One region of the Clostridium sp. LXY-7 genome, then DNA from elsewhere that is predicted to be linked to it. Evidence: a T-box and tRNA genes for the amino acid it is inferred to sense, from the RefSeq annotation. Region 1 holds a T-box; the other holds one or more tRNA genes.
What was found. A T-box is a leader RNA that pairs with one kind of tRNA and senses whether it is charged. The one in region 1 lies ahead of thrS (threonine--tRNA ligase), so its partner is inferred to be a tRNA-Thr.
Positions count from the first base shown of each region.

Region 1 (15,611 bases):
GATGAGAAAAATTCTTTCTGTTTTAACTGGTAATGTATTCAGTGCCTTTTTGGTAGGAACTTTTTTAACTGCATTAGTTCAGAGCAGTACGGCTATAACAGTATTAACAGTTGGCTTCGTAAATGCAGGATTAATGAAGCTTCCTCAAGCTATTGGAATTATTTATGGTGCAAATATTGGTACTACTATTACTGCACAACTTATGGCTTTTAGCTTTAAATTTAAACTTACAGATATAGCTCTTCCTGTACTTGGTATAGGCTTTGCTATCAGTTATTTTAGTAAACATAAAACTATTAAAAATATAGGAGAAGCCTTAATGGGCTTTGGTATGATGTTTTTAGGCCTTAAAATTCTTAATAGTGGAATCCCATTTATGAGTAATAGTGAAACTCTTAAATACTTTTTTGAAAACTATGCATCAAATCCACTTATCGGAATATTGCTTGGAGCTAGTGTTACTGCATTAATTCATAGCAGTAGTGCTACTGTAGGGTTAGTTATGGTATTAGGCCAAGCTGGCCTCATAGATTTAACCACAGCTGTAGCTATAATGCTTGGTGATAACATAGGTACTTGTGTAACAGCTCAACTAGCTAGCTTAACTGGTAATATTCATGCTCGAAGAACAGCATGGGCACATACTTTATATAACTTATTTGGAGTATTATTATGCTTTGTATTCCTAAAGTATTTTGTAGGTATTGTAGAGATGGTTACTGCTTACTTACAGCCTGCTGTAGCTGGAGATATAGGCGTTCGAATTGCCAACTCTCATACAGTATTTAATGTAATGAGTGCAGCCATTTTCTTACCACTAAATAAATACTTTGTTAAATTCTTAGAAACTGTAATTAGAGGTAAAGATGTCGTGCATCAAGGTGCTATGTATTTAGATAGATTATTATTAAATACACCTGTTGCAGCCTTTAAAGCTTCACTCTCAGAGATAAATCATGGCTTTGAAATCACAAAGGATATGGTTAAGAGTGCTATGATATCCATATATAAAAATGATGAAAAGCCTTTAGAATCAGTTAAACAAAATGAAGAATTAGTAAACTCATTACAAAAGGATATAACTATGTATATAGTAGATATTTCTAAACAACCACTTACTCACTCAGAATCCATTATGGTTCCCGCAATGATTAGCAGTATAAATAATGTAGAAAGAATTGGCGACCATATAATGGATATCCTAGAACTTATAACTGGTTCACTAAAATCAGATATATCTTTTACTGATGATGCTATTAAGGAATTAAAGCAATTAGAACAGCTTATACTTAAAATGTTTGATAATACTATGCAAGGCTTAAATAGCTATGATTTAAACTTAGCTAAGCATACTGAAGAGTTAGAAGAAGAGGTTGATACATTGATAGAACAACTGCAAGCTAATCATCTTCATAGACTTCATGCAGGTAAATGCAATATAGAATCTGGAGTTGTTTTCTTAGATATTATAAACCATCTTGAGCGTGTAGCAGATCATATTTATAAAATCTCAACTCTATCTACTGATGAACTTAAAACAGTAATGAGCCCTGCTTTTTAAATCAAATAACTAAAAAACTCAGTTGAGGTAGAAACATCTCAACTGAGCTTTTCTATTTAAAGCATCTTTTAAATAGAACTAGTCAGTCTACTCGTCTATTTTTATAGATCTACATTTTTAAAGTATTGATATTATCAAGCCATAAATTCATATTCCGCTCTTTATTTTTTATATATCCCCATATATCGTAATAATTCTTATCTCCACTTTTATTTATAAATTTAGTTATCATATTTTTCATATTTCTTCTCTCCTTATTTTTATTTTTGATTGAATCCTTTCTAACAAAACCTAATTATTGCTTAAAAGTATTAATGTTATTAATCCATAAGCTTATATTTTGTTCTGTAGTTTTCTTACTAATCTCTAAATCAACGTAACTTTCTTCATTGCTTTTGCTCATATTTATTAATTTGCTTATTATATTCCTCATTATCTCACCTCCTCTCAGAATTTATTGTATATTAAAATAAAAAAAGTCATAGATATTCCTTGGCTAAAAAGCTCAAAGATATTCCATGACTTCCTATTTCTATAATATACAAAATATAAAAAGTCACAGAGTCTAAACAACCCTGTGACTTAAAATATCAAAATAAGTATTTTAAACTCTTCCACTAAGGCCGCTTTCAATATTATTAAATTTAGTACTATTTATATTTCTTAGATTTTTCATTTATAAACGACCTCCTTTTAATTATTTTTAATAGTTAATTTTTCCAACAAACTTATCTTAGCATTTTTTAACATATATGTCAACACATTTTTCTATTTAATTACATTATTGTTCTTAATAACAATATTTTATATATTTCCTTTTCAACTTTCTATGGTAACTACATAGTTAAATCTATCTATTTTTTTGTATTCTAACTCCATCCTATATTTTTTAAATTCTTCTTTTAATATCTCTATATTAGAATAATATTCATCTTCTACTTCTGCTTTTTCATTCTTAGTTAGAGTTTCCATTATAGATTTCTTATCTTCTTCATTTAAGAACATCATATCTCCAATTACTATTTTTCCATTTTCCTTTAAAACCCTCATCATTTCTTTAATAGCTATTATTTTTTCCTCTTCCTTCAAATGATGAAAGGCATAGGTAGAAACAATTACATCAAACATATCATTATCAAAGGGTAGTTTTAAAAATTCTCCTATTCTTACTTTTAATTTAGGATTTTTTTCTTTAGCTACTCTGAGCATTTCTCTAGATTGATCCACACCTATAATTTTATCTCCTTCATAAAAGAATCTATTGGCTAAGTTTCCTGTTCCAACTCCTATTTCTAATATATGAGCCTCCTTTGAAATATTCTCTTTCGCCAAATTATGAACTGTATTTAATATATACTCATAATTTTTATAAATTTTGATACTTCCACCTACACCTTTTACCGAAATATCATAGGTATCTGCCCAACTATTAAAATCCCATCTATCTTTCCATTGGCTTTTCATTGATATCTGCTTATTATTAGCTTTGATCAAGCTCAATACCTCTTCCATATAATCATCTGAAGCATTTTCATAGATCCTATCCATAATATTTTCTAAAGTATTTCTAATATCCGCAGCTCTATGAATTTCATCATTTATAACCTGCCATTGCTTATGGATATTATCCAGCAATGTTTCTTTACTATCCTTATTTAGAATTTCCACGATATGTTTAAGAGATAATCCTAAATCTCTATATAAAAGTATTGCTTGAAGTCGTATTATGTCTTCATTGGTAAAAGTTCTATACTCATTTTCTTCATTTCTCTTAGGTGAAATTAGCCCCTTCTTCTCATAAAACCTGATTTTATTAGTAGTAATATTAAAAATTTCAGCTACTTCATTAATAGTATACATATGTCTTCCCCATCTCCTTAATTAATTTCTACCTTTAGTTTAAACTTTCATCTTGGGCTAAGGTCAATAGAAATAAAAAAATAATCTTAACTTTCCTATTTAACTGTTATTCTTTAATAGTCCTTTATACAGCTTATTAGCCTCTTTATATCTCCTTTTACTTTCTAAGTATTCTATCAGTTTAAGTTTTATCTGATTTCCAATGGCTATATAATTAATATTATCGTAATAAGGCAATATCTTCTGTGTTACTTCGTAATAAAATCTTTCTTCTTTAAAGTAAAATATAGAAACATAATTAAAGTACAGTAAATTATAATATTTAGAATCCTTATTTTCATTTGTTAAATATTTTTTAAAAATTACTTTAGCCTCCTCCAATTTCCCTAGGGGAACACAAGCTTCAACATAATTTGATGCCGGCAGTAATGGATCACCTCCCACACTCAGTGCCTTTTCAGACCATAATATGCTCTCTTCATAATTTTTTTTACATAGATATAAATCAGATAAATTTATATATACTGATTGTAAAATTTTATCAACTTTAAAATAATTTGCTCCATTTAAAGCTGCTTTGTAATGAATTTCCGAACGCTCATAGATTTTTAAATTACAATAACAAATTCCCATATAGTTATGGCACCACACGGCATTAATATATCTTCCATTATTCTCATAATTTCTTAGAGCTACTTCAAAATAATAAATTGCTTTAAGAGGAGATGCATTAAAGCAAAAAGCAAAACCTAGAAGATAATTAATCCACGGTGTATCCTTTAATTTTTGAGCCTTTTCTAATCTCATTATTCCTTTCTCATAATCTAAGTGTTTATATATACATCTTCCCGTAGTAATTAAATAAATATATTTCAAATCTTCATCTAAACAATCATATATTCTATCTAATACTTTTATATCTTCCTTTAAATCCTCATAAGCCACACCTTCAACAAAGAATACATAGGTTAATTTATATATCTCAAATTCCATACTATATAACGAAGTTTTCAAGAAGCTCTCTCTTTTTTTTAGTTCATTATAAATATCTGTTGCACCCTTAAAATTCAAGGCTTCAATCTCGTTTATCATATTATAAAATTGCAGTCTTATAATTCCTAAATCCTTAAGTTCCTCTAAATTTTTTATATCTAATTTCTTTAGCAATGCTTCAATTATGTCTTCTCTCAATCTCTTTTTTCCATTTTCAAAATAACATAGATGGCTAGTCGAACATATTCCATAAGATAGCCCCTCTTGACTTATTTTGTTTTTTGTTCTTTTATATCTTATTAAGGAAGATATAAAATCATATTCTATTTCTCTTCCAAAGATTACACAAAAGCCTTTCATCTAAATCATCCTCTTCAACTCTTCTTTTATTTAGAATTTTAACATATAAATTGACCATAAATAGTCAATTTATATGTATATTATCCATATTATATCTAATATTAACACATTATTTTTCAATGTAAAACATTTGAAGATATGGATATAATGGCTTAAAATTTATATGTACATTATTTTTACTTAGGAGGATGAGTTCATGATAAATAAATTTCTAAACCCTTATAAAAAGCTACCTATTCCGGTATACATATTATTTTTCGCTTCTATCATAAATAATATGGGAAATTTCGTAGCTCCCTTTTTAACTATGTTTCTAACTTATAAGGTAGGAATTAGTGTTGCTACAGTTGGAATTGTAGTTGCTATTAATAGTGTGTTCGGATTACTGGGCTCATTAATTGGTGGAAAATTAATTGATAAAATAGGTAGAAAGGTAATTTTTACTTCATTTAGAACTATATCAGCTATATCCATTGGAATTTGTGCATTTATAAAAAGTCCTATCTTAATCACTATCCTAATTACAGTTTCTAGTTTTGTCAGTGGAATCTCTCTGCCTGTTTATAGCACTATAATTACAGATTTAACCTCTGGTGATGAGCGAAAAACTGCCTTTTCTCTCGAATATATGGCCATAAATATTGGTTTTGCAGTAGGACCTCTTCTAGCTGCATTTCTATATACAAATTATTTACCCTTACTATTTTTAGGTGATGCTGTTACAACTTTAATTTCAGTGATTTTAGTAGGATTTCTAGTTCCAGAAACCCTTCACGTTACTAAGAATATTAATTCTAAAAGTAAAAAATCCTTGGAGGAAGGTGAAAATGGAAGTCTTTTAACTGCATTATTAAAAAGACCTACATTAATTGTATTCTCACTTATTATAGTTATATATTTTATAGTTTTCTCACAATTTAATTTTGGGCTTTCTCTACAAATTGGAGATTTATTTGTGGATAGTTCTCCTACTATATTCGCAAGTCTTATGACTGTAAACGCTGTTATGTGTAGTGTTTTACCTATGTTTTTAAATTCTATAATCAAGAATATAAAACCTTCTCTCTGCATATCTATAGGTGGTCTACTATATGCCTTAGGGTTTGGAATGATGTTCTCAATAAATCACTATTTTTTATTCATTATTTCAACCATAATTTGGACTTTAGGAGAAATACTAGTTTCAACTAATACTAGTGTGTATATAGCTAGTCATACCCCCATATCTCATAGAGGTAGATTTAACTCTATTTTTCCTATCATAAGAAAACTAGGGTTTATCATAGGACCTATGATTGCTGGAGGCTATATAAAATACTTTGATATTAGAGCTCTTTGGATTTTTATTGCATTTCTAGCTTTAATAGGCTCTGTGTCAATGTATAAACTATATAGAATAGATGAAAAAACTTCTTCTAATGAATTCGTTACTAACTAAAAGATTTATTTTATTATATAAGTTGTAATTAAGTTTCTACATTATAAATTAATTGATATGAATTATCTTTATTACAACTTATATATTTATAAAAATAATTACTTTTTCGTAACATCGGTTACCTACTTAAATTTTCTAACACTATATAATTAAGCCATGGACAAGATGATGAAAATTTTAGTTAAAATATAAGGAGGACTATTTAATGGAAAATAAAATGTTTTGTTACCAATGCCAAGAAACTGCTGGATGTTCAGGCTGTACTGTGAGAGGGGTTTGTGGTAAGACTTCAGACCTAGCAAGAATGCAAGATTTATTAATATATGTGACTAAAGGATTAAGTGAAATAACTACAAGACTTAGAGCTGAAGGAACTACAATATCTGGTGAAGTAAATAATATGATTACATTAAACCTCTTCACTACTATAACAAATGCTAACTTTGATGACGAAATCTTCTATGCTAGAGTTATGAGAACTTTAGAAGTTAAAAATGAACTATTATCTAAGTTAGCTAATAAAGATGGTTTGTCTAGCTGCGCATTATGGACTGGTTCTACAAAAGAAGAACTTGATGCAAAATCAACAACTGTTGGAGTATTAGCTACTGAGAATGAAGATATAAGGAGCTTAAGAGAACTTATTATCTACGGTGTAAAGGGTATGTCAGCTTACTTAAAACATGCCAATGAACTTGGTTATGATGATGAAGAAGTTAATGCCTTTATGCAAAAAGCTCTTGCTAAAACTCTAGATAACTCCGCTTCTATAGATGAATTAATTGCTTTAACTTTAGAAACTGGTAAATTTGGTGTAAATGGTATGGCACTACTTGATAAAGCTAATACTGAAACTTACGGAAACCCTGAAATTACTAAAGTATCTATAGGCGTTAGAAATAATCCTGGAATACTAATTTCTGGTCATGATTTAAAAGACCTAGAGGTATTATTAAAGCAAACTGAAGGAACTGGAATCGATGTTTATACTCACTCTGAAATGCTTCCAGCTCACTACTACCCTGCATTTAAGAAATACTCTCACTTTGCAGGTAACTATGGAAATGCTTGGTGGAAACAAAAAGAAGAGTTTGAAAGCTTTAATGGACCAATCTTAATGACAACTAACTGTATTGTTCCTCCAAAGGATTCTTATAAAGATAGAATGTATACTACTGGAGCTGCTGGATATGTTGGCTGTACACATATAGAAGGCCATGGTGAGGAAAAAGATTTCTCAGCAATTATTGAACAAGCTAAAAAATGTGCATCTCCAACAGAAATTGAAAATGGAGAAATAGTTGGTGGATTTGCCCACAATCAAGTATTAGCACTTGCTGATAAAGTAGTTGACGCTGTAAAATCTGGAGCTATTAAAAAATTCTTCGTAATGGCAGGCTGTGATGGAAGAGCTAAATCTAGAGAATACTACACAGAGTTTGCTGAAAAACTTTCAAAGGATACAGTTATTTTAACTGCTGGATGTGCTAAATATAGATATAACAAATTAAACCTTGGAGACATCGGTGGAATTCCAAGAGTATTAGATGCTGGACAATGTAACGATTCTTACTCTCTAGCTCTTATAGCACTAAAACTTAAAGAGGTATTTGAACTTGAAGATATTAATGACCTACCAATCGCCTTCAACATTGCTTGGTATGAGCAAAAGGCAGTTATAGTATTACTATCATTATTATACCTTGGAGTAAAAAATATCCACTTAGGACCAACTCTACCAGCCTTCTTATCTCCAAATGTAGCTAAAGTATTAGTAGATAATTTCGGAATTGGTGGAATAACTAATGTAGATTCTGACATAGAAATGTTTATGAATATGTAATTTAACTTTATAATGTAAATTAATAAAAACATCCTTATTGGCTTTCACCTAATAAGGATGTTTTAAAGTGCTTTGAAGATGTCACAGTTACAACAATGGTTTGAAGTTTTTTATAATATAATTCAGTAGCAGTTTTATATATGTAAATTTTCATACCAACCTTCGAATTTTTTCATACAACTATCTTCTTTAATAAGATCATATTGTAAAAAATCTTCCTGACTAAATTCAGCTAAGGTCTTAGTAAATTTTTCTGGAATAAATATATACCATAGGTCTGACCACTTTTCATCGTTATCTACGCCTTTTATAACTTCTGAAATTATTCCTATGGATTTACTTTCAAAAAATTTCATAGTGCATCCATCATAATAAGCTAAACAAGTTTTAAATTCACAATGTCTATTTTTCACACCTTCCATAAGTTTAAGTACTCCTTTTATACCTATGGTGTCTAGCATAGGATTAACATAAGCTCTAGGAAACCCGTTCAATTCACTTATAAAGAATCCACTATCTAAGGCTATACACGGCGTTTTCACAATTTTATAAGCCTGTAAAACTTTTTGTCTCGCTATCTCTTGTATATCATCACTTCTTGGTTCTATTAATTCGGCATTATAAGCTAAAACCTTTATATTTTTTAATTCCCTCTGAGCTGATGCAATCTTTCCTTTATTACTTGTTACAAAAATAATCTCTTTCATATATATAAATCCACCTTTTCCTTTGTTATATGAAATTTTCTATATTAAAATCATATATTAATTTCTTTGTTTGTATGAAAATCAATATATTACCAGTTTATCTTATACAATGATACTATAAAATCTGTCCTTCTATTAATAAAGTTATTAATAAAACTATAAGTTTCAGCTATTATAATTTATTTTCTTATACATATATTATAATAATATAAAGTACAAAATATAATTATTAATTAACTTTTAAAGATTTTATATTAGACATACTTCCTTTAGTATCAATATATTCTATAGATATCTTGTCTCCTTTTTGAAGAAGTGCTAATTCTGGTCCAATTTCTATAGTTGATAAGAACATTTTCCCCTCTCCTTCAAGTGTAAATACGTAATAAGAATTACCTTGTTGTACATAGTTACTTATTCTCGATATTATTCCTTCTTTAGTTAAAGTTTCTCCTACCTCACTGTTTAAAATATTGTTATTATATAAATATTTAACATATTCCTCTTCAGCTTGTGTTATAGTAGGTGCAGCCGAAACTATTGATGGATCTTTTACATTTACAAAGGCATAGGACATGGTCAAATCATTCGATCCCATCAATGGTATAAAATAGGTTAAGTTGTTTTCTATGTTTATTAATAATGGAAAGGTTCCTATATATCCTAAATTTTTAATCTTATTTTCTGCTGTAGACACTGCTACTTCCTCAATAGCTCCACTTTTCTTATACAAGAAAGGTTGTCCTGTCCTTGAATCTATTAAATAAAAGCCTAAGGAACTCTCATCTTTTCCAAGACTAGTTATTCCAGTATAGTAATAACACTTACCATTATTATATACTACCCCAATACCATCAGTAGTTTTATACTTGTTCTTATCATTAAAGAGAGAAAAACCATTTATATACTTTCCCTTATAATTTATAGCATCATCTACATATTCTAGGGGTTGAATTCTATCGACCCAGGTTGGAGTTTCTTCTGTTGTATAATAAGCAATTTCCTCAGTTACAGGATTTACTAAAGCAATTCCTGTAACCTTTACACCATTTAATCCTACTGCATTACTGTAGGTAGTTGCAGTAAAATATGGATTTAATTCATTATCTAATTCTAATGTAAAGTCTCCATAAATTTTTGTTGGATCCTTAAAATAAAGTGTCCTTGCTAAATCATCTCCAAAATATCCATTAGGCTGAAGTTTCATGTTTTTATCTATAACCTTACATTCTTTTGTAGATGCATTAACCATAATAAAGCCTGTTCCTTTAGATTTATTATTAATCCATGAGAAAAAATTCTTATATTCTAAAGGTGCAACAAACCATAATTCATCATTTATTTGTTGCTTAGTTGAATCTCCGATATCAACTATTGCTCCTATATTTCCATTTTGAGAAAGCTGAGTACCCATAATTTTTCTGGCTTCTTTTTCTGGTAATATACCTGTCTTCTTCTCATCATAAGGATTTAACTCTTTCTCTAAATCAATAACCTGCTCTGTTGGTAGCTTATCTCTGTACTTTTTAGCATTAAATATTGGCGCTGAAGCTATTGTTCCAACTACTAGCACGGTTAAAATAATAACCATTATTCCAATAGGTATCTGAATTACTTTCTTTATATTTTTATTATCATCTATTTTTATAGCATAACTCATAAAAAGAACTGTTAATACTGTAAAAATAATTCCAACATAAATTATAAAAGACTTATAAAAACCAATTGGAATTAATAAAAAATAATCTAATCCTAGTAAGATTATCAACACTGTAAATAGTGCAAGTTTCCATAATTTTCTCATTAATTCATCCCCCTTGTATATGGAATACGACTTTTAATTATATCACAGATATATTACAAACATCATCACTTTATAAATTCTTTATTATTAAAACAATATTTAGAAAATATATTGACATAAAATCTTATTAGTATTATAATTAGTAAAAATTATGAAGAGGAAGAGTAGATAAATTACTACTTTCAGAGAGAGAAACTCATTGGCTGAAAAGTTTCTTAAGTAAGCTTTATTGAAAACCACCTCTGAGTTGAATACTGAATCTATGAATTTGAAAATTTAACTTGTAGCTAATTTATATCTATAGTTTTTTCTAATTCCTTTAGTAAGTATCTCCGCAATTCAGCGTTAAAGAACTGAGTGATAATAATGTCTATTTTACATTATTATAATTTGGGTGGAATCGCGATTATACTCGTCCCTTATTTTAGGGAGGAGTTTTTTATTTTAGTCTATAAAATAAAGATTCTTAGAATATCTAAAAACTATGAAGAGGAAGAGTAGATAAATTACTACTTTCAGAGAGAGAAACTCACTGGCTGAAAAGTTTCTTAAGTAAGTTTTATTGAAAACCACCTCTGAGTTGAATACTGAAATTATGAATTTAAAAATCTAAATTGTAGTTAATTTATATCTATAGTTTTTTTAATTCATCTAATAAGTATCTCCGCTATTCAGCGTTAAAGAACTAAGTGATAATAATGTTTATTTTTCATTATTATAATTTGGGTGGAACCGCGATTATACTCGTCCCTTGTTTTAGGGAGGAGTTTTTTTATTTTTAATCCGTATCTGTTTTAAATAATTTTTTCTAGTAAAACAGAGTATCAATATTTATGAGAAGGAGGATGTAATAATGGTAAAAGTAATATTAAAAAATGGTAATGAAATCGAGGTTAAAAAAGGAACCACAGTCTATGAAGTTGCAATGAAAATTAGTAACAGCATAGCAAAAAAAGCATTGTGTGGAAGGCTTAACAACAAAACCGTAGAGCTTAATAGCAGCATTGAAGAAGACTGTACTTTAGAAATTTTAACTTTTGAAGATGAGGATGGAAAATCTACCTTAAGACATTCCTCCGCTCATATTCTTGCTCAAGCTGTGAAAAGATTGTATCCTGAGGTAAAGCTTGCTATTGGGCCTTCAATAAGCAATGGATTTTATTATGATTTTGATATAGAGAAACCTTTTAGTCAAGAAGACTTAGAAAAAATCGAAGTGGAAATGAGTAATATAGTTAAGGAAAATTTAAGTATTGAAAGATTTATACTTCCTAAGGATGAGGCTATAAAGTTTATGTTTTACAGTGGCGAACCTTATAAAGTTGAACTTATAAATGATTTACCTGAAGGAGAAATTATTTCTTTTTATAAACAAGGTGAATTTGTAGACTTATGTGCCGGTCCTCATGTTCCCTCAACTTCTTATGTAAAAGCTTTTAAACTTCTCTCAGTTGCAGGTGCTTATTGGAGAGGAAATGAAAAAAATAAAATGCTTCAAAGAATATATGGAACTTCCTTCACTAAGAAAAGCGAATTAGATGAATATATCTTAATGTTAGAAGAAGCAAAGAAGAGAGATCATAGAAAACTAGGTAAAGAACTTAACTTATTTACTTTCATGGAAGAAGGACCTGGTTTCCCATTTTTTCTACCAAAAGGTGTAGCTCTTAAAAATATGTTAGCTGAATACTGGAGGGAACTTCACAGGAAAAATGGATATATTGAGATAGAAACTCCTATGATTTTAAATAGAGAGTTATGGGAAACTTCTGGACATTGGTATCACTATAAAGAAAATATGTATACTGTAAATATAGATGAAGAAGAATTTGCAATTAAACCTATGAACTGTCCTGGTGGTATGCTCGTTTATAAATCAGAATCTCACTCCTATAAAGAGCTTCCTATAAGAGCTGGAGAACTTGGAAAAGTGCATAGACATGAGCTTTCCGGAGCTCTACATGGTCTTATGAGAGTTCGTTGCTTTACTCAAGATGATGCTCATATATTTATGCTACCAGAGCAAATCAAATATGAAATAAAGGGGGTTATCAACTTAATAGATGAGGTTTATAGAAGATTTGGCTTTAAATATAGAGTTGAACTTTCCACAAGACCTGAGAATTCTATGGGTAGTGACGAAGATTGGAATCTAGCTGAAAACTCATTAAGTGATGCTTTAGATGAGATAAATATGCCTTATAAAATAAATCAGGGGGATGGAGCCTTTTATGGACCTAAAATTGATTTTCATTTAGAAGATAGTTTAGGTAGAAGTTGGCAATGTGGAACTATTCAATTGGATTTTCAACTGCCTCAACGCTTTGACTTAAATTATATAGGCAGTGATGGTGAAAAGCACAGACCTATCGTTATTCATAGGGTAATTCTAGGTAGCTTAGAAAGATTTATAGCAATCCTAATAGAACACTTTGCTGGGAAGTTTCCTCTATGGATTTCACCAGTACAAGTAAAAATACTCCCTATTTCAGAAAAATTTCATGATTATGCCTTAAGTATAGATAATATACTTAAAGAAAATAACCTTAGAACAGAATTTGATGGTAGAGGAGAAAAGATAGGTTATAAAATTAGGGAAGCAAGAAATGAAAGAGTTCCTTATATTATAGTCATAGGTGAAAAGGAAGAAAATGAGAATAAAATAACTGTTAGAAATAGAGATACTGGTGAAGAAATTACTATATCTTTAGGTGATTTTATGAGTAAACTAAAATATGAAATATCCAATAAATTTCTTTCTAATAATGTAGTTCTTTAAACAAATTGCTTATATTAGCTAGTTTCTGAATAGATGTTGATTCAAATAAATATCATTCCATAAACCATACTTATGTAGGTTTAGGAATGATATTTTATTTCTCTTATTTTAAAACTTCCTCATAATATGGAATTGATACTGCAGCACCCTTTCTTGAAACGGCTATAGATGATGCCTTAGCTGCCAATCTTAAAGTCTCTTCAGTTGTTAAGCCTTTTATCAATCCTGCTATAAAATATCCAGTAAAGGTATCCCCTGCTGCTGTAGTATCTACCACTTTAGTTTTATAAATACCTTGTTTTACTTTCTTCTCCTTGTCAGCATATATTACTCCATTTTCTCCTAAGGTTAATACAATTTTAATATCTTTATATTTCTTAAGAAGTTCCTCTACTATTGAATCAAAGTTACCCCTTCCAGTTAGTTCTGCACCCTCTATCTCATTTAAGATTAAATAGCTAACCTTAGAAATATCAATTTTAGCTAGATGCTTATTAATTGGGGACGGATTCAATATTATCGTAATTCCTTTTTCATAGGCAGCTTCAACAATATAATCCACATTGCTTATTTCGCATTGCAATAATATAATGTCACCTTTTGAAAAATCCTTCAATATATCATCAATATCTTCTATAGATATCTTTTCATTTTCTCCACCAAATAAAATAATACTATTCTGACCACCTTGTTCTACTTGAATTATGGCATGGCCACTTGGTCCACTTCCTTTAAGCAGGTATTGAGTATTTACCTTTGACTTTACTAATTCATTCCTTAGTAAAGCTCCATCTATTCCAATTTTGCCTGCATGATAGACTTCACATCCTGACTTTGCTAAAGAAATTGATTGATTTAATCCTTTTCCACCACAAAAGGTTTGCATATCTTTTGAAGAAATTGTTTCTCCAGCTTTTACAAAGTGATCTACTTTATAAACATAATCTATATTTAATGAACCAAAATTTAATATTTTCATATTTATTCCCCTCATAATACAATCTGTTTTGTATTCTATGTAAATGAGTAATACAACATTACACCTTACCAACTGGTGCCATGTAAGCAACAAATTCATCTTCTCCATCTAGACCAAGAAATTCATCTATTTTCTGCTGATCATAAGCTCCTACTGCACAAGTTCCACATCCTATCGCTTCACAAGACAAATATAGATTTTGGCACATATGACCTGCATCTAATATCATATGCTTATGAGACATTATATCATATCTCCACTCACCTCTATAAGGAATACAACTCCATATAAATACTACTGCAGCTTTTCCTACAAAAGGTTGTCTTATAGTTAAGTTTGATAATATTTCTTCCAAATTCTCTTCCTCAAAAATAAGTACTAGCTGATGAGTTAAAGCTAAATATCTGTAAACTCCTTTTTTAAATCCTTCTATCCTATTTATAGCTAAATAAGTCTCAAAGGGATGTCTTGCACCTGCAGAAGGTACTGTTCTAAAAGATGCCTTTTTATTTGAAGTAACTTTTTTTACTCCCTGTGTTGCCCACAGCAAAAAAGATAACTCCTCAATGGTCATTGCTTCTTCACTATATTTTCTATGACTTCTTCTCTCCGAAATTATATCTAATATATTAGTTTTAACAGTACATGCCTTCCTTGGATCTGGTAAATCTATAAGTATCTCCCTACCCTTGTATTCTTTTTCTAAGGATGGATTATCTAACTTTTTATCCTCATGACTTTCTATTCTATCCCATTGATTAAAATTTGATTTTATCCACTGTCTCTGTAATTTCATTTTCTCCATAATTATTTCCCCTTAAAATAATTCTTTGACACTAAAATACTCTTACTCTACAATCCTTTCTAAGGTGTAATAAGTATAAGGAATATCTCCTTCAATCCTCTCTTTATATGTCTGCTTAAACTGATTTATGTCTATCTCAGGGAAGCTTACATCTCCCTCAAAGTACTTGTCAATTATAGTCAAATAAATTCTATCAGCTATTGGCAAGCACTGCTTATATATTTCACCGCCACCACCTATAAATATTTCATCCTCATCTTTACATAAATCTAAAGCCTCTTCTATGGATTTTACTGTTATGCAATTATCACAAGTAACATCCTTAGTTCTAGAAATCACTATATTCCTTCTATTTGGCAGTGGCATTTCTCCTATGCTTTCAAAGGTTTTTCTTCCCATTATTATAGTATTATTAGTTGTTAAATCTCTAAATCTATTTAATTCACCTGGTATATTCCAAGGCATAAAACCTTTATCACCGA
Region 1 is NZ_JBLLJL010000001.1:567,088-582,698, reverse strand. It holds gene ACI48Q_RS02765 (Na/Pi cotransporter family protein) at 1-1,561, shown strand, start outside; gene ACI48Q_RS02760 (hypothetical protein) at 1,671-1,802, opposite strand; gene ACI48Q_RS02755 (hypothetical protein) at 1,857-1,994, opposite strand; gene ACI48Q_RS02750 (MerR family transcriptional regulator) at 2,381-3,421, opposite strand; gene ACI48Q_RS02745 (transcriptional regulator) at 3,521-4,774, opposite strand; gene ACI48Q_RS02740 (MFS transporter) at 4,971-6,212, shown strand; gene hcp (hydroxylamine reductase) at 6,418-8,055, shown strand; gene ACI48Q_RS02730 (non-canonical purine NTP pyrophosphatase) at 8,190-8,762, opposite strand; gene ACI48Q_RS02725 (cell shape-determining protein) at 8,992-10,566, opposite strand; T-box leader at 10,709-10,989, shown strand; T-box leader at 11,042-11,321, shown strand; gene thrS (threonine--tRNA ligase) at 11,420-13,345, shown strand; gene ACI48Q_RS02715 (ribokinase) at 13,449-14,324, opposite strand; gene ACI48Q_RS02710 (SagB/ThcOx family dehydrogenase) at 14,383-15,129, opposite strand; gene ACI48Q_RS02705 (dihydrofolate reductase) at 15,172-15,611, opposite strand, start outside.

Region 2 (15,611 bases), 540 kb from region 1:
GTGATCTGTTTGCTACTCCAGCTGAGTCTAAAGCACCTCTAACAATGTGATATCTAACCCCTGGTAGGTCTTTAACTCTTCCACCTCTTATTAGAACAACACTGTGTTCTTGTAAGTTGTGGCCTTCTCCTGGAATATAACCAGATACCTCAAATCCATTTGCAAGTTTAACTCTGGCAATTTTTCTTAAAGCTGAGTTTGGTTTCTTTGGAGTTGTTGTTTTAACAACAGTACATACTCCTCTTTTTTGTGGACAAGCTTTAAGTGCTGGTGCATTTGATTTTGATTCAACAGATTTTCTTCCTTTTCTTACTAATTGGTTAATAGTTGGCATTATTTCACCTCCTCAAATTTTAAAATGTCAACCTAATTTATCTATCATATAGTATAAACTAAATTAACACTAATTTATACCATACTAGATACTATATAAAAAATTACTTGTTAGCTAAATTATAAGGTAAGTGCAGTTGCTGCTGAAACAGCTATTCCACAAAGTACTCCTAGTTCCTTCATAGTGTCTACATACACAACTGGCAGGGAGTTTATTTCTGCTAATCTAATTATAGGTTCAAGTAATTTTAAATCTGCATCTTTAGCAACATAAAGAGTTTTACCTTCTTTATTCTTAAGTGCTTTAATTGTTTGCTTTACACCTACAACTTTTTCTCCAGTAATTCTACCTACCATACTATTTCCCCCTTATATGTGTAACTTTCAAGTGATAAAATACAGCATTAAAAATCACACACATTCTGTATTTTATCACTTAATATCAATAGTGTCAATATAATATAATTTCCACTAAGCTTCAATTTCCACTTCTTCTTGCGGTTTATCTTCAGTAGATATTTTTATTGTTCTATATCTTGTCATACCTGTTCCTGCTGGTATGAGTTTACCTATGATAACATTCTCTTTTAATCCAACTAGAGGATCTATTTTCCCTTTAATTGCTGCATCTGTAAGAACTCTAGTAGTTTCTTGGAATGAAGCAGCAGATAAGAATGAATCTGTAGCAAGGGCTGCTTTAGTAATACCTAGTAATGATATTTTCCCTTCAGCTGGTGCTCCACCCTCTGCTAAAACTTTCTCATTAGCTTCCTCAAAATCAAATATATCAATTAAGGTTCCTGGTAATAAATCAGTGTCTCCGGTCTCTTCTATTTTAACTTTTCTTGTCATTTGTCTAACTACAACCTCTAAATGTTTATCATTAATGTCAACACCTTGAAGTCTATAAACTTTTTGAACTTCTGATAGAAGATAGTTTTTAACTCCATTAACCCCTTTAATTCTTATTATGTCATGTGGGTTAACTGAACCTTCCGTAATTTCATCTCCAGCTCCAATTACTTCTCCATCTGTAACTTTAACTCTAGATCCAAATGGTATATCATAACTAAACTCTTCTCCTGAATCACTAGACACTACAACAGTTCTCTTTTTCTTAGTTTCTTCTATTCGTGCTGTACCAGCGCTATCACTTACTATTGCAAGACCTTTTGGTTTTCTAGCTTCAAAAAGCTCTTCAACCCTTGGAAGACCTTGAGTTATATCTGATCCAGCAACTCCACCCGTGTGGAATGTTCTCATTGTAAGTTGTGTTCCAGGTTCTCCGATAGATTGAGCTGCTATAATTCCTACAGCTTCACCTATATTTATTTTCTCAGATGTTGCCATATTCATTCCATAACACTTAGCACAAACCCCTATCTTAGAGTTACATGTAAATACTGAGCGTATTTTAACTTTTTTAACTCCAGATTTTTCGATTTTATCTGCTAGTTTTACATCCATATACTGATCCTTATGAGCTAATAGTTCACCCGTAGTTGGATCTATAATATCTTGAGCACTATATCTTCCAGTAAGTCTTTCACTTAATGGCTCAATTATTTCACTACTCTCTTTTATTTCACTTACTTCAAAGCCTTCTTTAGTACCACAATCCTCGTGTCTTACTATTACATCTTGACTAACATCAACAAGTCTTCTTGTAAGATACCCTGAGTCTGCGGTTTTAAGAGCAGTATCAGCATTTCCTTTTCTAGCTCCATGAGTAGATATGAAATACTGTAATACGTCTAGGCCTTCTCTGAAGGATGCTTTAATAGGTAATTCTATAATTTTACCAGATGGAGCGGCCATAAGACCTCTCATACCTGCAAGTTGTTTTATCTGGCTCTTAGACCCTCTGGCCCCAGAATCCGCCATCATATTTATTGGATTAAACTTATCTAAGCTCTTCATAAGTGCATTAGCTATATCTTCTGTAGTTTTAGTCCACTTCTCTATAACTCTTTCATATCTCTCATCATCAGATATAAATCCTCTTCTATACATCTTTTCAATTTTATCTACTGTAGCGTCAGCCTCTGCAAGAAGTTCTTTTTTCTCTGGTGGAACTTCCATATCTGCAATAGCAACCGTTATAGCTCCTATAGTAGAGTAATGATACCCTTTAGCTTTTATGTTATCAAGCATTTTTGATGTTTCTGTTGCACCATATTTTAGATAACATTTATCTATAATATTACCTAAATTTTTCTTGCTAACTAAGAAATCTATCTCTAATTTAAACTCATTTTCTGGTAGGCTTCGATCTACGAATCCTAAGTCCTGAGGAATAGATTCATTAAATATAAGCTTTCCTGGAGTAGTTTCTATGATGCCAGTTCTCTTTTCACCATTTACAATCTTAGACATCTTAACTTTTATTATTGCATGGATATCTATGTCTTTAACTGCATATGCCATTAATACTTCGTCAGGTGAAGAGAACATTCTTCCCTCTCCATTAGCACCCTCTTTATCCAAAGTTAAGTAGTAGGATCCTAATACCATATCCTGTGTAGGTACACAAACTGGTTTACCATCTGATGGTTTCATTATGTTATGAGCGGCTAACATTAGGAATCTAGCTTCTGCTTGTGCTTCTACAGATAATGGTACGTGTACCGCCATCTGATCTCCATCAAAGTCAGCATTGTAAGCAGTACAAACAAGAGGATGTAATTTTATAGCCCTTCCTTCAACAAGCACTGGTTGGAATGCTTGAATTCCAAGTCTGTGTAGAGTTGGAGCACGGTTAAGCAATACTGGATGATCTTGAATAACTTCCTCTAAAACATCCCATACCTGTGGTTGAACTCGTTCTACCATTCTCTTAGCACTCTTAACATTATGTGCAAGCCCTGCATCAGCAAGTTTCTTCATTACAAATGGTTTGAATAGCTCAAGTGCCATCTCTTTCGGAAGTCCACATTGATACATTTTCAACTCTGGTCCTACTACGATAACTGAACGTCCTGAGTAGTCAACACGCTTTCCAAGTAAGTTCTGTCTAAATCTACCCTGTTTACCTTTAAGCATATCTGAAAGTGATTTTAATGGTCTATTTCCTGGACCTGTTACTGGTCTTCCTCTTCTACCATTATCAATAAGAGCATCTACAGCTTCCTGAAGCATTCTCTTTTCATTTCTGACAATAATGTCAGGCGCTTGTAAATCTAATAACTTTTTAAGTCTGTTATTCCTATTTATAACTCTTCTGTATAAGTCATTTAAATCTGAAGTAGCAAACCTTCCTCCATCTAACTGAACCATTGGTCTTAAATCTGGTGGAATAACTGGTATCACATCAATTATCATCCACTCAGGTTTATTTTGCGACTTTCTAAAAGATTCAACTACATCAAGTCTTCTTATTGTTCTTATTCTCTTCTGTCCTGTGCTTGTTTTTAAATCCTCTTTTAGTTCTGCAGAAAGTCCTTCTAAATCCAAATCCTGTAATAATCTTTTTACAGATTCAGCTCCCATACCTGCATCAAATGCATTATATCCATACTTATCTATTGCTTCTCTAAAATCTTTTTCTGATAATATTTGCTTTTTATCTAATGGAGTATCTTTAGGATCTAATACCACATAAGAAGCAAAGTATAATATTTTCTCTAAAGATCTTGGAGACATATCAAGTATTAATCCCATACGTGATGGAATACCTTTAAAGTACCAAATGTGGGATACTGGAGCCGCAAGTTCTATATGCCCCATTCTTTCACGTCTAACTTTAGATTTTGTAACCTCAACTCCACATCGGTCACAAACTATACCTTTATATCTAACTCTCTTATATTTACCACAGTGACATTCCCAATCTTTCATTGGTCCAAAGATTCTTTCACAGAATAATCCATCTCTCTCTGGTTTTAAAGTTCTATAGTTTATAGTCTCAGGCTTTTTAACTTCTCCTCTTGACCATTCTCTGATCTGTTCTGGAGATGCTAGCCCTATTTGCATTGCATCAAAATTGTTTAATTCAAACAAGGGTAATCCTCCCTTCACTTTTAGTGTTCATCATTAAAATCATCTAGAACTAAATCATCATTAAAGTCTTCTAACTTTATATTGTCATAATCAATTTCTTCTTCTTCAGATTCTGTTTCTTCTAAGTCTAATTGTTCTATATATTCTGTTTCAGGTTGCTGTGGAACAATCTCCTCACTACCTTCTATATTAACTTCTAATTCTTCTAACTCTTCTTCTATTGTATCTCTAAGTTTTATCTCTTTATAAGATTCATCTAGCAACTTAACATCTAAGCATAGTGCTTGAAGTTCTTTAACAAGAACCTTAAATGATTCTGGCACACCTGGCTCTGGTATATTTTCACCTTTAACAATAGCTTCATAAGTCTTAACTCTTCCTACTACATCGTCAGACTTAACTGTAAGTATTTCTTGAAGTGTATGAGCTGAACCGTATGCTTCTAACGCCCAAACCTCCATCTCTCCAAATCTCTGTCCTCCAAACTGAGCTTTACCACCAAGTGGTTGCTGAGTTACTAATGAGTACGGACCTGTAGATCTTGCGTGTATCTTATCATCAACTAAGTGATGAAGCTTTAAAATATACATGTAACCAACTGTAACTCTATTGTCAAAAGGTTCCCCTGTTCTTCCATCATATAGCATAGTTTTTCCGTCTCTATTATATCCTGCCTTTTCTAAGCACGCTTCAATCTCAACATCAAGAGCACCATCAAATACAGGCGTAGCTATATGCCATCCTAATTCACTAGCTGCCCATCCAAGATGAACCTCAAGTACCTGACCGATATTCATACGTGAAGGAACTCCTAGTGGATTTAGACATATTTGAAGTGGTCTTCCATCTGGTAAGAATGGCATATCTTCTTCTGGTAATACTCTAGAGATAACCCCTTTATTACCGTGTCTTCCTGCCATTTTATCTCCAACAGATATCTTTCTCTTTTGTGCTATATAACATCTTACTAATTGATTTACGCCTGGTGGAAGCTCATCAGCATTTTCTTTTGTAAATACTTTTACATCTACAATAATACCTGCCTCACCATGAGGAACTCTAAGAGATGTGTCTCTAACTTCACGAGCTTTTTCTCCAAATATAGCTCTTAAAAGTCTTTCTTCAGCTGTAAGTTCAGTTTCTCCTTTAGGTGTCACCTTACCAACTAAGATATCTCCTGATCTTACTTCTGCTCCTATTCTTATTATTCCACGTTCATCAATATCTTTTAATGCATCTTCACCAACATTTGGAATGTCTCTAGTTATTTCTTCTGGTCCTAGTTTTGTGTCTCTAGCTTCTGCTTCATACTCTTCTATATGAACAGATGTAAATATATCATCTTTGACTAACTCTTCAGACACTAACATAGCATCCTCATAGTTATATCCTTCCCAAGTTATAAAACCAATTCTTATATTTTTACCTAGTGCAATTTCTCCTAAGTCAGTTGATGGTCCATCCGCTAATACTGTTCCTGCACTAATCTTTTCGCCCTTATCTACTATAGGCCTTTGGTTTATACATGTTCCTTGGTTAGATCTCTTGAACTTTAATAAATTATAAGTGTCAATTCCACCATCTTCGTCTCTCTTTACTCTGATTTCATTAGCACTTACATATACAACAGTCCCAGCATTTTTAGCCTTTGGAAGCACTCCTGAATCTACAGCTGCCTTATATTCAATACCTGTACCAACAACAGGAGCTTGAGCCTTAAGTAGAGGCACTGCTTGTCGTTGCATGTTTGATCCCATCAGTGCACGTGATGCGTCATCATTCTCTAAGAATGGTATCATAGCTGTTGCTACAGATACTATTTGCCTTGGAGATACATCCATTAAATCTACATCTTCACGGGGAACAACTATTGTATCCTGTCTAACTCTAACAGTAACCTTTTTATTGACAAATTTGTCATCTTCACCTAATGGTTCATTTGCTTGAGCTACCAAATAGTTATCCTCTTCATCTGCTGTCATATATATTATGTCATTTGTTACTAGTCCCGTAGCCTTATCCACAACACGATATGGCGTTTCCATAAATCCATATTCATTAACCTTTGCATATGCAGCAAGTGAGTTAATAAGTCCTATGTTAGGTCCCTCTGGAGTCTCTATCGGGCACATTCTTCCGTAGTGAGAGTGGTGAACGTCTCTAACCTCAAATCCTGCTCTCTCTCTTGATAATCCTCCTGGTCCTAATGCAGATAATCTTCTCTTGTGAGTAAGTTCAGATAATGGATTAGTTTGATCCATGAACTGTGAAAGCTGTGAACTTCCAAAAAACTCTTTAATAGAAGCTACTACTGGTCTTATATTAATTAAGGCCTGAGGAGTAATTATTTCTTGGTCTTGAATTGTCATTCTTTCTTTAACAACTCTCTCCATTCTTGATAAACCAATTCTAAATTGATTTTGTAAAAGTTCTCCTACAGATCTTAATCTTCGGTTTCCTAAATGGTCTATATCGTCCACATGACCTATTCCATAAGCTAATCCTAACTGGTAGCTAACTGTAGCATATATATCATCTCTAACTATGTGCTTTGGAATAAGTTTATTAATATTTAGTTTTATTTGTTCTTTTATCGTATCCTCATCACTATAAGTATCTAAAATTCCTTTTAATGTAGGATAATGTACATATTCTTTAATATTTAAGCTAGAAATATCAAAATTCACATGTTTAGCTATATTAACAAAGTTATTTCCAACTGCTCTTATAATTCTGTCATCTACCTGAATATCTACAGAATTTATACCTAAATCCTGAATTTGTATAGCAATATCTCTATTTATCTTCTTGCCTTTTTCAACTAAAATTTCCCCAGTAACAGGATTAACTATATTTTCTGCTGCCGTATTGCCAGCAATTCTTGATCCAATGGCAAGCTTTCTATTAAACTTATATCTTCCAACTCTAGATAGATCATACCTCTTAGCATCAAAAAATAGTGATTCTATTAGGGAAATAGCACTATCCACAGTTGGTGGCTCACCCGGTCTTAATCTTTTATATATTTCCAATAAAGCATCATTTTTTTCTTTGGTGTTATCTTTTTCAAGTGTAGCTTTAAGCCTTTCCTCTTCACCAAAAAACTCAATTATTTCAGCATCGCTTCCATAATTCATCATCGCTCTAAGTAATACACTTATTGGAAGTTTTCTTGTTTTATCTATTCTCACATAAATTATATCATTAGAGTCTGTTTCATACTCTAACCATGCTCCTCTGTTTGGAATAACAGTTGCTGAGAATAGACTTTTACCAGTTTTATCAATGGTATAGTTATAATATACTCCTGGAGATCTAACTAACTGACTAACTATAACTCTCTCTGCTCCATTTATAACAAATGTACCTTGTTCAGTCATTAACGGGAAATCTCCCATAAACACTTCTTGCTCTTTAATTTCTCCAGTTTCATTATTTTGTAATCTTACTTTAACTTTTAATGGTGCTGCATAAGTAGTGTCTCTTTCTTTACATTGCTCTACAGTGTATTTGATATTATCCATATCCAGCTTATAACCAACAAACTCAAGTGATAAGTTTCCAGTATAATCTTGAATTGGATTAATGTCTTCAAATACCTCCTGTAAGCCTTCTGCTAAAAACCAATCATATGAATCTAATTGTACTTCAATTAAATTAGGCATTTCAGCTGATTCTTTTACTTTTGAAAAACTCATTCTTGTTCTTTTACCAATTTTTACAGGATGTACCATTCAATTTTCACCCCTTGTATAAACTAAAATAACCCAAAACACACATTTTCTCTAAAAACTGTATTTCGGACTTACAATGACTCATCATACAATTATTCCCACAATAACATAAATATATTCAATCTGTAAAATTAAATTACAAAATGAAATTATTTGCTATAAAGAAAACAATTGTTGATTTAATTTATTTATTCGCATTAAAATATGATATCATTACACTTGTCGCTTGTCAATTAAAATAATAAAATATTATTACAAATCCATCCTTATAAAAATGGAGCACTTGATGCAAGTACTCCATTATTTTAATTACTATTTTATTTCTATTCCAGCGCCTACTTCTTCAAGTTTAGCTTTCATAGCTTCAGCATCTTCTTTGCTTACAGCTTCTTTTAATGTTTTAGGAGCTCCATCAACTATATCTTTAGCTTCTTTTAATCCTAATCCTGTTATTTCTCTAACAACTTTTATAACTTTTATTTTGTTTGCTCCAGCACTAGCTAAAACAACATCAAACTCAGTTTTTTCTTCAGCTGCAGCTCCTGGTGCAGCTGCTCCTGCTACTGCAACTGGTGCAGCCGCGCTTACTCCGAACTCCTCTTCGCAAGCCTTAACTAATTCATTTAATTCTAAAACGCTCATATCTTTTATAGCTTGAATAATATCTTCTCTTGTCATTTTAAAATGCACCTCCGAATTTTTTATCTTATTAATTTACTCTATATTTATGATTGTATCTAACAAATTGTCAGATTATTATTACTCAGCAACCTCTGCACCTTTTTTCTCAGCTATAGCATTTAATAAATATGCTAAGTTTGAAAGTGGAGCTTTGAAGCTTCCAAGTAGTTTTGCAATAAGTACTTCTCTTGGTGGTATTGATGCAAGTTCTTGAACCTTATTTCCATCAAATAATTCACCTTGAACTAATCCAGCTTTTAATTGTAGTTTTTTATTTGCTTTAGCAAAATCATTTAAAATTCTTGCTGGAGCAGTTGGATCTTCATATCCAAAAGCTATTGAAACCGGTCCTTGAAGATATTGGTCTAATCCCTCTATTCCAAGTTCCTTAGCAGCTAATACAACTAAAGTGTTTTTATAAACTTTATACTCAACACCAGCTTCTCTTAGTTTCTTTCTCAATTCTGTATCTTTTTCAACAGTTAATCCTTGGTATTCACTAAGAATTACTCCTTGAGCTTTCTCTAATTTTTCTCTTATTTCAGCAACTTTTGCTTCCTTTAATGATCTATTTTTGCTTTGCACTGTGTGTCCACCTCCTCACAGTTTTCACTGTTTATTAAAAATTAAGGTCTCCCCGCAAACACGAAGAGACCAATAAAATCTATTTATTAGTATCCTCGGTAGGTATAAAGTTACGCTTAACGCACCTACTGTCTACGGAACATATATTCAACTCTTATATACTAACACATTTAATGCAATAAGTCAATACTAATCAAGAACTTTCGTTGGATTGATTTTTACTCCAGGTCCCATAGTTGATGCTACAGTAACTGATTTAATGTATTGTCCTTTTGCAGCAGACGGTTTAGCTTTAACAACTGCTTCCATTAAAGTGTGGAAGTTATCCATTAACTTCTCAGTTCCAAATGATTTTTTACCTACTCCAACGTGAACTATAGCAGTTTTATCTACTCTATATTCAACTTTACCAGCTTTGATATCAGCTAATGCTTTAGCAACATCAAATGTAACTGTTCCTGATTTTGGGTTTGGCATTAATCCTTTTGGTCCTAATACTCTACCTAGTCTTCCCACTACTCCCATCATATCTGGTGTAGCAACTACTACGTCAAACTCGAACCAGTTTTCCTTTTGAATTTTATCTACTAGTTCTTCTGCTCCTACATAGTCAGCTCCAGCAGCTTCTGCTTCCTTAGCTTTATCGCCTTTAGCAAAAACTAAAACTCTAACTGTTTTACCAGTTCCGTGAGGAAGTACTACTGCTCCTCTAACTTGTTGATCTGCATGTCTTGGGTCAACACCAAGTCTTACGTGAACTTCTATCGTCTCATCAAATTTAGCCTTTGATGTTTTTAATGTAAGCTCCATAGCTTCTGATGGTGTATATAGAGCGTTTCTATCAATTAACTTTGCACTCTCTATGTAATTCTTTCCCATTTTGCCCATTTTGCAATCCTCCTTTGTGGTATTAACGGTTATTACCTCCCACCGAATTTATAAATTACTCTTCAACTACTATACCCATACTTCTAGCTGTTCCAGCTATCATGCTCATAGCAGTTTCTACTGATGCAGCATTTAAATCTGGCATCTTTAATTCAGCTATTTCTTTTACTTTAGCCATTGATACTTTAGCAACTTTAGTTCTGTTTGGAACTCCTGAACCGCTTTCGATTCCAGCCGCTTTCTTTAGCAATACTGCTGCTGGTGGAGTTTTTAGTATGAAACTGAAAGATCTATCTTGGTATACAGTTATTACAACTGGTATTATCATACCTGCTTGATCTGCAGTTTTTGCATTAAACTCCTTACAGAATCCCATAATGTTAACACCGTGTTGTCCTAATGCAGGTCCAACTGGTGGTGCTGGTGTTGCTTTTCCCGCAGGAAGTTGAAGTTTTATCATTCCTGTTATTTTCTTAGCCATGAGTTTTACACCTCCTAGTAATGTGGTAAATGCGGATTTTTCAATCCTCCCACTTAAATAAGAATATATTTAGTAAAATCTACTCTTATTAAGTTCTAATCTTGTTTTTGTATTTGATTAAAATCAAGTTCAACAGAGGTTTCTCTGCCAAACATGTTAACTAAACCTTTAATTTTGTGTTTTTCAACACAAATTTCAGTAATCGATACTTCGAAATCTTCAAATGGACCAGACACAACTTTAACGTGCTCTCCAATTTCAAAATCTACTTCGATTTGTTTTTCAACGATTCCCATATTTTCAATTTCTTCATCTGTTAATGGTACTGGTTTAGATCCTGGACCAACAAATCCTGTAACACCCCTAGTATTTCTAACGATATACCATGAGTCATCTGTCATAACCATTTTTACCATTACATATCCAGGGAACACTTTTCTATAGGTTACTTTTTCCTTGCCATCTTTTATCTCTATTTGTTCTTCCATAGGAACCTGAATATCATGAACATATTCTTCTAGGTTTCTATTTTCTATAGCCTTTTCAAGATTAGCTTTAACCTTGTTTTCATATCCTGAGTAAGTATGCACTACATACCATTTAGCTTTTTCTGCCATAGCTTCAGGGGTGATTAATAATCAGACCCCCTACCTCCTTTTTAAATTATTTAAAAATCAAATCAAAGAGGTTCTTAAAACCAGCATCTAACAAACCTACAAAAATTACATAAATAAGACAAAAGCTAATAACTGCCGCACTAGCTTTCTTCAGCTCTTGTTTTGAAGGCCATGTTACTCTTTTAAATTCTGCTTTTAAGTCGATAAAAATTTGCGCTATCTTTAAACGCTTTTTGGTTTTATTTACTTTAACATCAACTTTTTCAGCCATCTTTTTTCACATCCCCAAAATAATCAAAATTATTGAAGAACTATTTTGTCTCTTTATGAAGTGTATGTTTGTGGCAGAATTTACAATATTTTTGCATCTCAATTCTGTCTGGATTGTTCTTTTTATTTTTCATTGTATTGTAGTTTCTTTGTTTACACTCAGTACATGCTAAAGTTATTTTAACTCTCACAATCTACACCTCCTAGCTTTGTGTTTTAATTAAATTTATTTTCCACAATTATCTAAAAGTCAATTGATTTATTTTAAAATCAAGCCATAAATGAATTTTGTTACTTAAATAATTTATCACAACTTATGTGTTGTGTCAATTGTTAATAAATTCATATATAATAACTCATTATTAATTGTTTACTTTTTCAAGGAATTTTATACCTTTTAAAAGGACTAGGCTTAGAAACCCAGTCCCACTATTCATTAATAACAGCTTACTGTATTATTTTATTATAGAAGTAACAACTCCTGAACCTACTGTTCTTCCACCTTCTCTGATTGCGAATCTTAATCCCTCATCCATTGCGATTTGAGTGATTAATTCTACGTTCATGTCAATGTGGTCTCCTGGCATTACCATTTCCATTCCATCTGGTAATTTGATTGATCCTGTTACGTCTGTTGTTCTGAAGTAGAACTGTGGTCTGTATCCATCAAAGAATGGTGTATGTCTTCCACCCTCTTCTTTTTTAAGTACATATACTTGACCTACAAACTTAACGTGTGGTTGCACTGATCCAGTTTTTGCTAAAACTTGACCTCTTTGTATGTCTGTTCTTTGTACTCCTCTTAGTAATGCTCCGATGTTATCTCCAGCTCTTGCTTCATCAAGTAACTTTCTGAACATTTCTACGCCTGTACAAACTGTTTTTCTTTTCTCTTCGCTTAATCCTACGATTTCAATTTCTTCTCCAACTTTAAGTATTCCAGTTTCAACTCTTCCTGTTGCAACTGTTCCTCTTCCAGTGATTGTGAATACATCCTCTACTGGCATTAGGAATGGCTTATCTGTTGCTCTCTCTGGAGTTGGGATATAGTTATCTACTGATTCCATTAATTCTAGGATACATTTTATTGACTCTTCGTCTGTTGGATTTTCTAATGCTTTTAATGCTGATCCTGTGATTATTGGAATATCATCACCTGGGAAGTCATATTCGCTTAATAGCTCTCTGATTTCCATTTCTACTAATTCTAATAATTCTGGATCATCTACCATATCTGCTTTGTTTAAGAATACAACTATATATTGTACTCCTACTCTTGATGCTAGTAGGATGTGCTCTCTTGTTTGAGGCATTGGACCATCTGCTGCACTAACTACTAGTATAGCTCCATCCATTTGTGCTGCTCCTGTTATCATGTTTTTAACATAGTCAGCGTGTCCTGGACAATCAACGTGTGCATAATGTCTTGTTTCTGTTTGATACTCAACGTGTGATGTGTTGATTGTGATTCCTCTTTCTTTCTCTTCTGGTGCTTTATCTATTTCGTCATATTTGAATGCCTCAGCAAATCCTCTGTTTGCTAATACACTTGTGATTGCAGCTGTTAATGTTGTCTTACCGTGGTCTACGTGTCCTATTGTTCCAATATTAACGTGCGGTTTATTTCTTTCAAATTTACTCTTTGCCATTTTCTTATTTCCTCCTTGTGTAGTTTTCTTGATTTATTTAACTTTTTAAAGTAAACTTATCCACGTGTGTTGTGTAAAATTGGAGCTCATAACCGGGATTGAACCGGTGACCTCCACCTTACCAAGGTGACGCTCTACCTACTGAGCTATATGAGCATTTATTAACACTCTATCAATTATTGAGTATACTATTATTACTCTTTATTGTCAATATTAATCTTTATCCTGTTCTAGACATTTCTCAAGTTTTCTTTTAACCCTCTGCAATGCATTATCTATAGATTTTGCCTGCCTATCTAAATCACATGCTATCTCTTGATAAGATTTACCATCTAAATAAGATGATAAAACTTTCATTTCTAAATCTGACAACACTTCTTGTATCTTATTTTCAATATTTGATAATTCTTCTCTACCTATGATAAGTTCCTCTGGATCTGAAACTTTTATACCAGATATTATATCTAATAGTGTTCTATCAGATTCCTCATCATAGATAGGCTTATTAAGGGATACATATGTGTTAAGTGGAATATGTTTTTGTCTTGTTGCAGTTTTTACTGCAGTTATTATCTGCCTAGTTATACATAGTTCTGCAAAAACTTTAAAGGATGCTAATTTATCATCCTTAAAATCTCTTATTGATTTAAATAATCCAATCATTCCCTCTTGATATATATCTTCCTTATCAGCTCCAATTAAAAAATAAGACTTTGCCTTGGATTTAACAAAATTTTGATATTTGTTAAGAAGATATTCTAAGGCTCTACCATTCCCATTTCTCGCCTGTATAACAATCTCTTCATCCGTCTTCCCCTCAAATTGAGAATTGAATTCATCATTAATTGCATTCTTTCCCACCATATATCCCCTCCAAATGTATGTGAACTCAATATAAATTATATATTACCTTTTTTTATCCAGTCAAGGAATATCACTTACCTTTTCTTATTTTGTCAAGTTTTTCCACACTCTCTTTATCTAAAAACTCCTCTAACAAGTTTCTTTTTTCGGAATACTTTTTTTCGTAGCTTTTTGATATTTTATTATTCTCTTCTGTAACCAAGTGATAAAACTCTATTGAGGATACCCTTATAGCTCCACGCTGGAATACCAACTGTTGCTCAAGAGAATCAGATGTAACTACATACACTTCCGATTTCCTCCCAATACCATTAACAACCCTCTCTATATAGCTATCAGCGGTTTCATCTACCTTTGTAAATACAACAGTTAGATTTCCCATCCTCTCTTTTTTTTCCAAACTTCCTTTAACTCTATGTGCATCAAAGACTAATATTATTTTACACCCTTTATATGCTGAATAGTTCAAAAGCAAATCTATAAGTTTGCTTCTAGCACCCTCATAGCTATAATCTTTTATACCTCTTAGAGAGGGCCAGCTATTTATAACATTATAACCATCTACAAATATATGTTTCAAGTATAATTCCAGCCTAAACTATAATATTCTTTGTTTCATAATTTCGTATGTAACTATTCCACAAGCTACAGATGCATTTAAAGAGTTTACCTTTCCAACCATCGGTATCTTTATTAGTACATCACACTTTTCTTTAGTCAGTTTAGAAATTCCTTTACCTTCGCTACCTACTACTAATGCTATCGACCCCTTAAGATTAGCTTCGTAGCAATATTTATCTCCTACCATATCTGCCCCATACACCCAAACACCTTGTTCTTTTAACTCTTCAATTGTAGCATTTATGTTAGTTACTTTTGCAATTTTAATATATTCTGTTGCCCCTACAGATGTTTTATATACAGTTGGAGTTATACCAACATTCTTTCTTTTAGGTATTATTATTCCATGAACTCCACACACTTCTGCCGTTCTAATTATTGAACCTAGATTATGAGGATCTTCTATTTCATCTAATATTAAAATAAATGGTTCTTCATTTTTAGATTGGGCATATTCAAAAATATCTGAAACCTGATAATATTTATACGGTGTAACCATAGCTATTACGCCTTGATGGTTTCCTAATTCACTCATTGCATCTAGCTTAGCTCTCTCTACCTGCTTAACTACAATCCCTTTTTCTTTTGCTAATCCAAATACTACATTTATAGATCCTTTAGTGTCACCTTTAGCCACAAAAATCTGCTCTATAGTTCTATCAGATTTTAGCGCCTCAATTACAGCGTTTCTTCCCTCTATTATATCTTCTCTTACTACATCAATTTTTTTAATTTCTTTCACCGCTGCATCTTTTTTTATTTCTGATGTGTTTCTCCTAGATTCTGCTACATCTTTTTTAGTCTCTGATGTTTTTCTTCTGAATTCCGCTCCACCTCTTCTTGCTTCTGTTGAAGTACTTCTTTTGGAAACTATTCTTTCACTTTTGCC
Region 2 is NZ_JBLLJL010000001.1:23,686-39,296, reverse strand. It holds gene rpsL (30S ribosomal protein S12) at 1-334, opposite strand, end outside; gene ACI48Q_RS00195 (ribosomal L7Ae/L30e/S12e/Gadd45 family protein) at 454-690, opposite strand; gene rpoC (DNA-directed RNA polymerase subunit beta') at 805-4,332, opposite strand; gene rpoB (DNA-directed RNA polymerase subunit beta) at 4,353-8,066, opposite strand; gene rplL (50S ribosomal protein L7/L12) at 8,379-8,744, opposite strand; gene rplJ (50S ribosomal protein L10) at 8,826-9,332, opposite strand; ribosomal protein L10 leader region at 9,363-9,488, opposite strand; gene rplA (50S ribosomal protein L1) at 9,522-10,211, opposite strand; gene rplK (50S ribosomal protein L11) at 10,276-10,701, opposite strand; gene nusG (transcription termination/antitermination protein NusG) at 10,797-11,318, opposite strand; gene secE (preprotein translocase subunit SecE) at 11,365-11,589, opposite strand; gene rpmG (50S ribosomal protein L33) at 11,630-11,779, opposite strand; gene tuf (elongation factor Tu) at 12,044-13,237, opposite strand; tRNA gene ACI48Q_RS00140 (tRNA-Thr) at 13,318-13,393, opposite strand; gene sigH (RNA polymerase sporulation sigma factor SigH) at 13,451-14,101, opposite strand; gene ACI48Q_RS00130 (NYN domain-containing protein) at 14,172-14,681, opposite strand; gene rlmB (23S rRNA (guanosine(2251)-2'-O)-methyltransferase RlmB) at 14,700-15,611, opposite strand, start outside.
Region 2: it encodes a tRNA-Thr, which carries the amino acid that the T-box ahead of thrS (threonine--tRNA ligase) is inferred to sense. The anticodon was not compared.